DNA from 2 places in the Paenibacillus sp. FSL M7-0656 genome. Region 1 is predicted to be linked to the other one. Evidence: riboswitches for the same ligand, from Rfam matches in the RefSeq annotation. Region 1 holds a riboswitch; the other holds the start of a gene.
What was found. A riboswitch is a leader RNA that binds a small molecule or an ion and turns the genes downstream of it on or off. The one in region 1 is predicted to bind glycine.
Positions count from the first base shown of each region.

Region 2: linked by a shared signal. The riboswitch ahead of sdaAB (L-serine ammonia-lyase, iron-sulfur-dependent subunit beta) and the one ahead of gcvT (glycine cleavage system aminomethyltransferase GcvT) in region 1 are both predicted to bind glycine.

Region 1 is NZ_JBBOOT010000001.1:5,848,882-5,854,834, reverse strand. Features, by position in the region: gene MHI01_RS25810 (hypothetical protein) at 1,164-1,607, opposite strand; gene gcvH (glycine cleavage system protein GcvH) at 2,109-2,504, opposite strand; glycine riboswitch at 2,848-2,970, shown strand; glycine riboswitch at 2,974-3,074, shown strand; gene gcvT (glycine cleavage system aminomethyltransferase GcvT) at 3,291-4,427, shown strand; gene gcvPA (aminomethyl-transferring glycine dehydrogenase subunit GcvPA) at 4,424-5,779, shown strand; gene gcvPB (aminomethyl-transferring glycine dehydrogenase subunit GcvPB) at 5,863-5,953, shown strand, end outside.
Region 2 is NZ_JBBOOT010000001.1:3,672,352-3,678,304, forward strand. Features, by position in the region: gene MHI01_RS16170 (alpha-glycosidase) at 1-1,200, shown strand, start outside; gene sdaAA (L-serine ammonia-lyase, iron-sulfur-dependent, subunit alpha) at 1,383-2,360, opposite strand; gene sdaAB (L-serine ammonia-lyase, iron-sulfur-dependent subunit beta) at 2,350-3,039, opposite strand; glycine riboswitch at 3,177-3,313, opposite strand; glycine riboswitch at 3,318-3,442, opposite strand; gene MHI01_RS16185 (collagen-like triple helix repeat-containing protein) at 3,583-5,871, opposite strand.

The DNA of each region.
Region 1 (5,953 bases):
CAATCAACTCAACACTGGAAACCAGAGGGTATTTTTTAAAGCCAGCGAAGAACGACGATAAAAGAAGCGGATCGTCTGGGCGAGGAAGAATAAGATTGGGATTAAATGAGAGTTGGATCATCACATCGTTTCGTAAAAGCCAAATCGGAGAAAGTTTTAAGGATTAGCGTGAAAGTCGGACGAAGAAGAATTTTAGTAGCGTAGAAGAAAACGTCTATTTAAAACGCAGGTATAATATCTAAAAAAAGCTCAGACTTGCACGGGGAGGGAAGCTGAATTTTAAAGCCCGGTGTCAGTTTAATCAAGAAATAAGCACGTGGGTTCTTTGGTGGTTTGGCTATGTAGGATTGTTGAAATTTCACGTGCAGGTTATTACAATTGGAAGAAACTTGGCCCTCAGAGAGAAACGAGCAGACCGGGATGCAGACCTGAAAGCACACATGTTAAGCATTTACCGGCTTATCCTTAATTCGGCTACAAACATATCCGAACCGCTTTAGGAAAAGAGACTTCGTGGCCTATTACAAGAAGGCGCGCCGCTTATTCAGATAATTTCAGATTCATTCCTTGACTCGTTCCGTGATGTCTTAAATCGGGAAGGTCGCGCTCTCCTGGGCAAAGCACGTGACGGATATCACATAGGTCCGAATTAGTCATGAGTTTGCTATGTTATCTTTCGTTTGAGATAGATCTGTATAAACAACGAAATTGTGGCATGGGAACTCTCCGAGGGAAATGAACTAAAACCTATGACTGACACGTTGAAGAAACTGCAATGTGGAACACCCTTGCTCCATACGAACTAGTGGATTTATTATACAACACAAGACTAAACCAAGTCGCTTAAAGAGAAGACGCTGACGCGGAGCCATTCCCAACGTGAGAACTGCTTTGACAATCCTTGTTTCGTTCTTTTTCTCACACTTAAAGGAAGGAAAAACTGTATATAGATAAGCCTCTGAATCTAGAGAAAACAACGAGCCAGATTACGGAATATATTTCGTTTTGCAACAAGGAAGGTGTCCAAGATAAAATAGGCGACCTCTCCCTGGTTAAATTCCAGAAAAAAGCCGCCGTTTAATTAATTTTTTCTTTTTTATTGTCTACTTGATGACAGGGCTATAACTATACTCATTCCTTTGTGTCTAATAAAATCATTAAATTTAATGATAGACTGCAGTAAAAATAGTTCTCACAGAGTATGAAGTATGATAAGGAAGATCCTGTATCTCAACTTTCACTCTCAAATTACGACTCGCTGCAAAAATCACTTCGTCTGAAAGTAGAGAGTTGACACTCAGTGCTGTAGCTAGAGAAATTGCACTAACATACCCCCCCAATACAGGAGATACCCTTGAAGCTATCATTGGAGCGATTGTTTCAACTAAGATTGCAGAATTACTTGAAAACCTCTTCATATTCGCTGCCAAATCTTTTACCGTATTTGCATCCATGTAATAGGTTGCAATGGTTTTATACTTTGGTTGGGAAACATCACCAATATAATCACTATTAGCTGAAGCTAGATTTGTGTTAACAGGAAATAATGGATAGGCGGCTGTTGCTAGCATTGAAGCTATTACGACTTTCTTTAACATGTTTTTCATTTAATATGTACCTCCAAATATAATATAATATAATATAAAAAATTAACTCAACTTAATATTCTCCAACAAAAACCATTATATTTCAACATTTAATTAATTTCAACTTATTTTCAATAATTTAGGATGAATAACCTATATGTATATAATTAGATTTCTTTAATACGAAAACTTTAAAGTCTAAAGTACATCAATTTGTATACCTTTTTTACTATTATCTTGTTCGCTGTCTTGTAACGAGGTTCAATATTCTTAGAAGGAATAAGTATTACCAAACTAGTTGGACACAAGTTTGGATAAGGGTAACTAAGACATTTGAAACCATAACGTAACCTTAGTTCTGCATGCTCCAAGAAATTTTGATAACGATATCATCCGTACATAAAACCTCCTTTTTATCCAAGAGCTATAAATCTCCAGGTTCAAAATTCAACAATCAGAAAATATCGACGAGAAAAACCTTAAGAAAGCATTTAGAAGAAGGCTTTCTTAAGGTTTTTCGTTTTAGTGGGCTTCCGTATGTTTCCGATACGCGTCTGCATTCATCAATGTAGACAATGCTGCTGTCAGATCTCCCTCAACACGGATCTCAATCATCCAGCCTTCCTCGTAAGGAGAGCTGTTCACAAGTTCAGGGGAGTCCTGCAACGAATCATTCACCGCAATGATTGAACCAGTGACGGGAGAGAACAAGTCCGACACCGTTTTGACCGATTCGATCGTTCCAATGCTGTCCTCTGCTTTTACATTGGTTTCAAGGTCAGGCAATTCCACAAACACAATGTCACCCAGCTGATGCTGCGCGAACTCGGTAATGCCAATACGTACAGTATCCTCCCCTACGGTTTGCACCCATTCGTGCTCTTCACTGTACAGGAAATCACTTTTCAATTCGCTCATCGATATCCGCCTCGCTTTTCATTAATGAGTACATGCGTTCTTTGACCTTAACCTTTTTCCCAGAACATAGCGTATGATATTTTTGAATCAAATGTCAAGATACCTCACAATTTATTTGCTGAACACCTCTAAATCCTGTAACCGGATTACACTCTTTCTTCATATACTGGTGAATATTAGAATAGTAAGCGTAGTCTTTTTAAATATACGAACAATAACTTAAAAAATAAAATAAATATTCGGTTTTAAATCATTATCTATGATATCGTTCTTGACATCGGTAGTGGATTCACGTTTTAATGAAAGGAGTAAATATGTTTATTGGACTATGTTATACCCGCGGATGAATGTAAAGGGAGAGATTACCCGTGACACCCGATTCGGGATGTACATGAGGTAACGCCGAAGGAGTAAACCACCGATAAGCGGAGGTGAATCTCTCAGGCAAAAGGACTTTTACGGGACGCAACTCTGGAGAGCATCTATTCGCCCTGTGCGGGCGTTATGATCACCCAAGGGGAAACCTGCTGCACAACGCAGCGGGGTAACTCTCAGGTACAAGGGACAGAGCCTTAGAATACAGCGTGCTACTTGGCATGCCGATTCTTTGGCCTGTCCTTTTCCTTTTTCCCAAAAAACGAAAAACAGGATGTAGAATGGCGCTGCCATAGCTGCCTTACCATACTTATGTGATGAAAATATCTAGCTGAAAATTTAAAAATACCCTGGTTCATTGATCCACGATTGTATATCCGGCCGGCTGACGGCCCATGACGAGGTGATTTGATGTCTGATTTGCTTAGAACACCACTCTTCCCACTATATCAGCAATATGAAGGCGTACGGTGCATTGATTTTGGAGGCTGGGAGCTTCCCGTACAATTTAGCGGAATCCAGAAAGAACATGAAGCGGTACGCGAGCGTGCTGGACTGTTTGATGTATCCCATATGGGCGAATTCACTGTACAGGGTGAGCAGGCTGAAGTTTTTTTGCAACAAATGATGACTAATGATGTGACCACGCTGGTTCCCGGTCAAGCCCAGTACACCCTGATGTGTTATCCAGATGGCGGTGTGGTGGATGATCTGCTCGTGTATAAGCTGGAAGATCAGCATTATATGCTTGTGGTTAACGCCTCCAACATCGACAAGGATTGGGCGTGGCTGCAAGAGCACTTGATCCCCGGCGTAAGCATGACCAATGATTCGGAGCAGACGGCGCTACTCGCCTTGCAAGGTCCACTGGCTGTAGACATTATCGGGAAAGTTACAGATACGGATGTAAGCTCGATTGAACCGTTTCGTTTTGTGCAGGATGCTGAAGTATGTGGAGTAAAATTACTGTTGTCCCGTACCGGTTATACCGGTGAAGATGGCTTTGAGCTATATGTTCCTGCAGATCAAGCCGCTGTGGTCTGGAATGGGTTAATGCAAGCCGGTGAAGGTCACGGACTTGTACCGACAGGCCTCGGTGCTCGGGATACACTGCGCTTTGAAGCAAAGCTCCCTCTGTATGGACAGGAATTGTCGGCAACTATCTCTCCGCTTGAGGCTGGTGTTGGCATGTTTGTGAAGCTGAATGCCGGACCTTTTATCGGACACGAAGCCTTGTTACAGCAAAAAACTGACGGGCCCGCCCGCAAACTGGTCGGCATCGAAGTGTTGGAGCGCGGTATTCCCCGCCCCCACTATCCGATTTACGCCGAAGGCGTACAGATTGGTGAAGTGACAACAGGCACGCAATCACCTACATTGAAGCGTAATCTGGGGCTTGCCCTCATCGACAGCAAATACGCTGCGCTGAGAACCCCGCTTGAGATTGAGATCCGCGGCAAGAAACTAAAAGCCGAGGTCGTGAAGACCCCTTTTCATAAACGGACACGTACGTCGAAGACACCTACTCAAGGAGCTGATCAAGCATGAGCAAGCACCGTTACATTCCCATGACTGAACAAGATCAGAGCGCCATGCTCGCAACCATCGGTGTGGATACGCTGGAGGATCTGTTTCAGGACATTCCAAAAGAGATTCGTTATCAGGGCGAGCTGCCCGTATCCTCCAAACTTGATGAATATGCGCTGACACGTCACATGTCCAAACAAGCTGGCGCCAACGCCAATTTCGAAACACACGCCAGCTTCCTCGGCGCTGGCATATATGATCATCATGTTCCTTCCGTCATCAATCATGTCATTTCCCGTTCCGAGTTTTACACTGCCTACACACCTTATCAGCCTGAGATCAGCCAAGGTGAACTACAGGCCATTTTCGAATTTCAATCCTACATCTGTGAATTAACCGGTATGGCTGTAGCCAATGCCAGTATGTATGACGGTGCAACAGCTTTTGCGGAAGCCGGTAATCTGGCCGCAGCGGCAACTCGTCGCAAACAGCTCATCGTATCCCGTACCGTTCATCCGGAAGCCCGTCAGGTATTGCAGGCATATGCGCACGGACTCCGTCTGGAGATTGTCGAGATTGGCTATAAGGATGGCCTCACTGACTGGGATGCCCTGCAAACCGCCATATCAGACGATACCGCTGCTGTCATGATCCAGAGTCCGAACTTCTTTGGTGCCGTGGAAAATGTGAAGCAGGCTGCCGACCTCGTGCATGCGCACAAGGGCCTGCTCGTTGTAAGTGCCAACCCGCTATCGCTGGGTCTGCTGGAAGCCCCAGGCAAGCTGGGTGCCGACATCGTTGTTGGCGATGCGCAGCCCCTCGGTATCGCCGCTTCACTCGGCGGCCCAACATGCGGATATTTCGCCGTATCCCAGCCTCATATGCGCCGAATTCCTGGCCGAATTGTAGGCCAGACCACGGATCGCGACGGCAAACGTGGTTTTGTACTCACACTGCAAGCACGTGAACAGCATATCCGCCGCGAAAAGGCGACATCCAACATCTGTTCCAACCAAGCTTTGCTTGCACTCAGCGCATCTGTGTACATGTCCATCATGGGTAAACAGGGTATGATCGATGTCGCGGATCTGAATTTGCAAAAGAGTCATTACACCCTCAATACATTAACTGCGATTCCTGGAGTTAGCCTTACTTTTAATGCACCAACATTTAATGAATTTGTGATTAAGCTTCCTGAAGGAACCGATGTGGATGCACTTCAACTGAAACTGCTGGATGCCGGCTTTATTGGTGGTTACGAACTCGGACGTGATTATCCGGAGCTTGCCGGACATATGCTGATTGCTGTTACCGAACGGCGCACTAAGGAAGAGATTGACGAATTCGCACGAGCATTGGAGGGATCGCTGTGACTCAGGAAACGACGACGACAACGACAACATCGGTAGACGGACAATCGGATGCGAGTACAGCTGTCTCCACTTCGGCTCAATCTGTGTTAGAAAAATTCAACGCACAGACCTTATCTCCTGCTCCGGAACAATCATTGATTTTTGAACTCAGCAGCCCTGGGCGTGTCGCTTATT
Region 2 (5,953 bases), 2.2 Mb from region 1:
ATCTACTTCACACCCATCTTCGAAGCCACTACCAATCACAAATACGATACCGAAGACTACCTGCAGGTAGACCGGCACTTTGGTGACGCAGATACCGTGAAACGATTGGTCGAGCTGTGCCACGCACGTGGAATTCGCGTACTGCTGGATGCCGTGTTCAACCATTCCGGGAAGACATTTGCTCCGTTTGTTGATGTGCAGAAGAACGGAGAACAATCCAAATACAAGGACTGGTTCCATGTACATGAATACCCGCTGGACGTGAAGGACGGCATTCCAACGTATGAGACATTCGGATTCGAAGCGCATATGCCAAAGCTGAATACGGAGAATGCTGAGGTTAAGGCCTATCTGCTGGAGGTTGCCGAGTACTGGATCAAGGAAGTGGGTGCGGACGGATGGCGGCTGGATGTGGCAGACGAAGTGGACGATGCATTCTGGCGTGATTTCCGCCGTGTAGTCAAAGCGGCTAATCCGGATGCCTATATTCTGGGCGAAGTATGGAACGAGTCTTCCTCCTGGCTGCAAGGTGACCAGTTCGATGCGTCCATGAACTATCCGTTTACCGATGCCGTGAATGCTTTCTTTGTGAAAAATACGATGCACGCCGAACAGTTCGCAAACTCCATCGGGCGACAGTTATCCCGTTATCCGCTTCAGGCCAGCGAAGTGGCGTTCAACTTGCTGGACAGCCACGATACCCCGCGGCTGCTCACACTGTGTGAAGGCGACCAGCGCAAGATGAAGCTGGCTGCGTTATTCCAGTTCAGTTATATGGGTGCTCCGTGCATCTATTACGGAGACGAGATTGGCATGGACGGCGAACATGATCCGGGCTGCCGTAAATGCATGGAATGGGATGAAGCAAAGCAGGACCGAGAGCTGTTTAACTTTTATCAGAAACTGATCTCCCTGCGTCATGCTCATCCTGCCCTGCGTGCAGAAGGCACCGTTCGTTTCTTGCAGGCTCGTCCCGATGGCAGCCAACTGGTATTTGAGCGACAAAATGAGGAGGAACGCATTCTGGTTCTGTTCAATCGATCAGAAGAGACGGCTATTGTCGAGCTGGAGGCTGGTGACGAGGAATGGACCGAGTTATTCGGCGGAAACCATCGTACTGCCAAGGAAGATGGCATACTCGCCATTGAACTGCCCGCGTATGGATATGCCGTACTGAGTACGGCTGTGAGCCAGAACTAGAGTCATAATACACATTCATCTGAAGTCAAATATAAGTATCCTAACTTCGCTTCATCTGGCAGCATAAAACAAGCGTCCTGCATAACCCGGATTCGGGTTCGCGGACGCTTGTTTTGTAATTTTGTATTCGCCGTTATACATCATAATGTCACTGATTTATATATCGGTGGTCCCGGTTCAGCTTAAACCTGAGTACCCTTGTCCACTTGAGCATTGTCCGCCCCACTTGTAGTTGTGTCAGAATCCGCTGGTTTCGACTCCTGCTCAGGCTCGGCACGCTTTGCCTTTGGTTTAGCCAGCTTTTGCATCATTTTGCGGCCTGTTGGCGTCTGGGCCAACCCGCCTTGGGCTGTCTCCCGATGGCGGCTCGGCATCGCACTGCCTACTTCCAGCATGACATCGATGACTTCATCTGACGGAATGGCACTACGCACTCCGGCCAGGGCCATGTCAGCCGCAGCCAGCGCCGTAACTGCACCCAGTCCATTACGGACGATGCACGGGATTTCAACAAGGCCTGCGACCGGATCGCAGATAAGGCCCAGTGTATTTTTTAACGCCAAACCAACGGCATGAACGACCTGTTCCGGTGTACCTCCACGCAGTTCAACCATGGCACCCGCAGCCATGCCGATCGCGGAACCCACTTCCGCCTGGCAGCCACCTTCGGCCCCGGAGATAAATGAATTGTTGGCAATAACATAACCAATCGCTCCCGCACAGAACAACCCGTTCACCAAATGTTCGTCCGTCCAGCCAAATCGCTCCTGTGAGCTAATAAACACACCGGGGATGATGCCGCAGGAACCGGCTGTTGGTGTTGCCACGATCCGACCCATGGAGGCATTCACTTCAGATACACACAGGGCATACGCCATGGCAAGTGCGGAAGCATCTCCCGAGCAAGTCTCGCCCTTGCGAATGTACTCAGCCATTTTTTTGCCGTCTCCACCTGTTAATCCACTGCGTGATGTCGTATCTTCCGTTAACCCTTTGCGTACCGCTTCCTTCATCACCTGATAATATTCAGACATCTGCTTCACAACATCCGCTTCCGGTGTATTGGTCTCCTGAACTTGCTCCTCAATCATTAGCTGAGCAATGGTTTTGGATTCCGCTGTACAGATCGTATTCAGTTCGTGTAAATGTTTAAATCGCATCCGAATCAACTCCTCTCTTCAAATCAATAACACGAATGTCTAGCACATGGTCCAGCTCCCTTAGACGCTTGAGCATATCGGGATTAGGCAAACCATCCATTTCCATCGCGGTAAGTGCCTCGCCATCACGGGCTTTCCGGTCCACCTGCATATACCCGATGTTAACCCCGGATGAACTGATCGTGGACGTTACCGATGCAAGCACCCCTGCTTTGTCCGCATGTCGCAGAACGAGTGTTGGAAACTCACCACTAATCTGAACACGAAAATCATTCATCGAATGCACCGATACGCTTCCACCACCAATGGATGCACCGATTAAGGAGCAGGCACGTTCTCCATGCCACAACTCAATTTTGACCGTATTTGGATGAGGAGCAGGCAGGCCACTTGTATAAAACTCAACCTCCATGCCCGCTTCCTCTGCGTATTGCTCTGCATCCGGGATACGCGGATCGTCTGTGACATAATCCAGCAGACCGCCGATCAGTGCCAGATCTGTTCCGTGCCCCTGATACGTATCTGCAAATGAACCGTACAGTGTCAGCCGGGCACGATCTGGCGTACATCCTAGCCACTGTCGAGCAATTCTCCCTAACCTTGCCGCTCCAGCTGTATGTGAACTTGAAGGCCCCGTCATCGACGGACCAATAATTGAGAAAACATCTTTAAATCGCACTTGTAAACCTCCATTATTAATCATGATTCATATTTGTAAAATGTATTCGTCATTTCGATCCAGGAGTTTCATCCACAATGTCCCTTATTTAGATATGATGACATCAAAAAAGGACAGAAGAAGGCCTTAGGCCCTCTCTCTGTCCTCGATACCTGAGAGTTTCACGATCAGCAGTGTCTCACGACAAGGGTGCACTGCCTGCGATTACAGACAAGTTCACCGGGCTGACTGATCATATACCCCTTGGGTGGCGCAGTTCGCGCACTCTCCAGAGTTGCGTCCAACGATGGTACATTTACCTGAGAGATTAACCACTGCGCCGGGTGCGCAGCAGCTTGCTCCTTCGGTGCCTGAACACTAGCCATATTGCTCGGCTAACCCAGGTCTCTCCCGCTCGTTATCATCCGCTGTATTATCTTAATTCGATTCGAATTGGTACATTTCTAAGTTTTTGATCATGATCAAGCATACCCATAGAGTAATGTACAACATCATATATGTCAACAAAAGTAACGTGTAATTATCATAAGTTCGATGTCTATTTTAACTGAAGCGAATAGCATTAATATTTCTCACTTCCGCTGAGGCACTAGTGACGCTTGTAGTGGTTGTAAATTGGATGCTTATCGTGTATGCGTTAGTCGTTGTAGCAGGGGCAGTATCCACGTAAGTGTTGGAGGAAAGAAACCTTAACGTTCCCGCAGCATTACCGCTCCTTGAGAGTTGCAATTGATTAATTAGAACTCCGTTACGTCTCAGATTAATGTTATATGCGATAGTCCAGTTAGAACCTACTACTACTGCTACTTGTGTACTGTTGTCTATTTTCACGCGTTGACCTGCCACTACAGGTACATTAAGTGTCTGAATCGTCGTTTCAGCTACTAATGAAAGACCCAACGCTGCGGTCTGGCTATCAGCAAACAAGGAAGAGTCTGCCGGAGCCGAAGCTGCAGTTGATCCGGTCGCACCTGTAGCCCCAGTAACTCCGGTCGTCCCCGTTACGCCTGTCGCACCTGTAACCCCAGTGGCTCCGGTCGTTCCCGTTACGCCTGTTGCGCCTGTAACACCAGTGGATCCCGTCGTTCCCGTCAGTCCTGTTGCTCCTGTAACACCAGTGGCTCCCGTCGTTCCCGTCACGCCTGTCGCGCCTGTATCTCCAGTGATTCCGGTGGATCCCGTCACTCCTGTCGCTCCTGTAACACCAGTGACTCCCGTCGTTCCCGTCACGCCTGTCGCACCCGTATCACCAGTGGATCCGGTGGATCCCGTTATACCTGTTGCACCTGTATCCCCAGTAACTCCAGTCGCTCCCGTTACTCCTGTTGTACCTGTGTCACCAGTAACTCCAGTAATTCCAGTGGATCCCGTCACACCTGTCGAACCTGTATCTCCAGCGACTCCAGTCGTTCCCGTCACGCCTGTTGCACCTGTAACGCCAGTAACTCCCGTAGCGCCTGTGACGCCTATCGCACCTGTATCGCCAGTAACTCCCGTAGCGCCTGTTACCCCTGTAGCACCAGTAGCTCCGGTGGATCCCGTCACACCTGTCGCGCCTGTATCTCCAGTAATTCCAGTCGTTCCCGTCACGCCTGTCGAACCTGTATCTCCAGCGACTCCAGTCGTTCCCGTCACGCCTGTTGCACCTGTAACGCCAGTGACTCCAGTGGATCCCGTGACACCTGTCGCACCTGTATCTCCAGTAATTCCGGTTGCTCCTGTCACGCCTGTCGCGCCCGTATCTCCAGTAACTCCAGTCGTTCCCGTAACTCCTGTTGCACCTGTATCCCCAGTAACTCCAGTCGCTCCCGTCAGTCCTGTCACACCCGTATCTCCAATAACTCCCGTAGCGCCTGTATCTCCAGTGACTCCTGTTGCTCCCGTCAATCCGGTTGCACCTGTAACACCAGTATCTCCGGTCGTCCCCGTTACGCCTGTCACTCCCGTATCTCCAGTAACTCCGGTGGCACCCGTTACGCCTGTCGCACCTGTAACACCAGTATCTCCGGTCGTCCCCGTTACGCCTGTTGCGCCTGTAACACCAGTGACTCCGGTCGTCCCCGTCAGTCCTGTCGCACCTGTATCCCCAGTGACCCCAGTCGTTCCTGTTATTCCCGTACTACCGGTGACACCTGTGGCTCCAGTAGACCCTGTCTCCCCTGTGCTCCCGGTGACTCCAGTCGTTCCTGTTATTCCTGTACTCCCAGTAACACCCGTCACTCCGGTAAGCCCTGTCTCTCCTGTGGTCCCCGTACTTCCAGTAGCGCCCGTGACTCCTGTCACTCCGGTAGATCCTGTCTCCCCCGTGGTCCCAGTGACACCGGTCTCTCCCGTCGATCCCGTAGTTCCTCCAGGAGGACCAGTAACTCCTGTCAGTCCTGTAACACCTGTAGCCCCTGTAGGACCAGTTGTTCCCGCAACCCCTGCTGTCCCTGTAGCTCCAGTCGCACCCGTTACCCCGACTAGACCGGGGTTCGCTCCTAACAATTCCTCAGACACCAAACGATGTGCCGTTACCAGTTGACCGTTCTCGTTTTTCCCCCATACGGAAATCTGAACTTCATCCTCCGCATCATCACCTGTGGTAAATATAAACTCAAATGCATCCAAATCTGCATAATAGTCTTTTGTTATAACCTGGTTAGGCAAAACATTAAACAATTCCTCAACGTATAGTGTGCGAACGCCATTCAAATAATAGCCTTGAACCAGAACGGTAGAGAAACTAGTGAGACTCCGATTGTCTAATTTCACTGTAATTCTCTGTGTAGGACGCTCGCCGCTTCCCACCACTATATTATTTTCAATTGGCCCTGTTGATAAAACAGCCATCCTGCGATGCCCCCTTCTCCTGCCTCCATCACCAAATCAAGATTGTCTCCTATAAATATGCATATTGAACTGTAAACGTGAA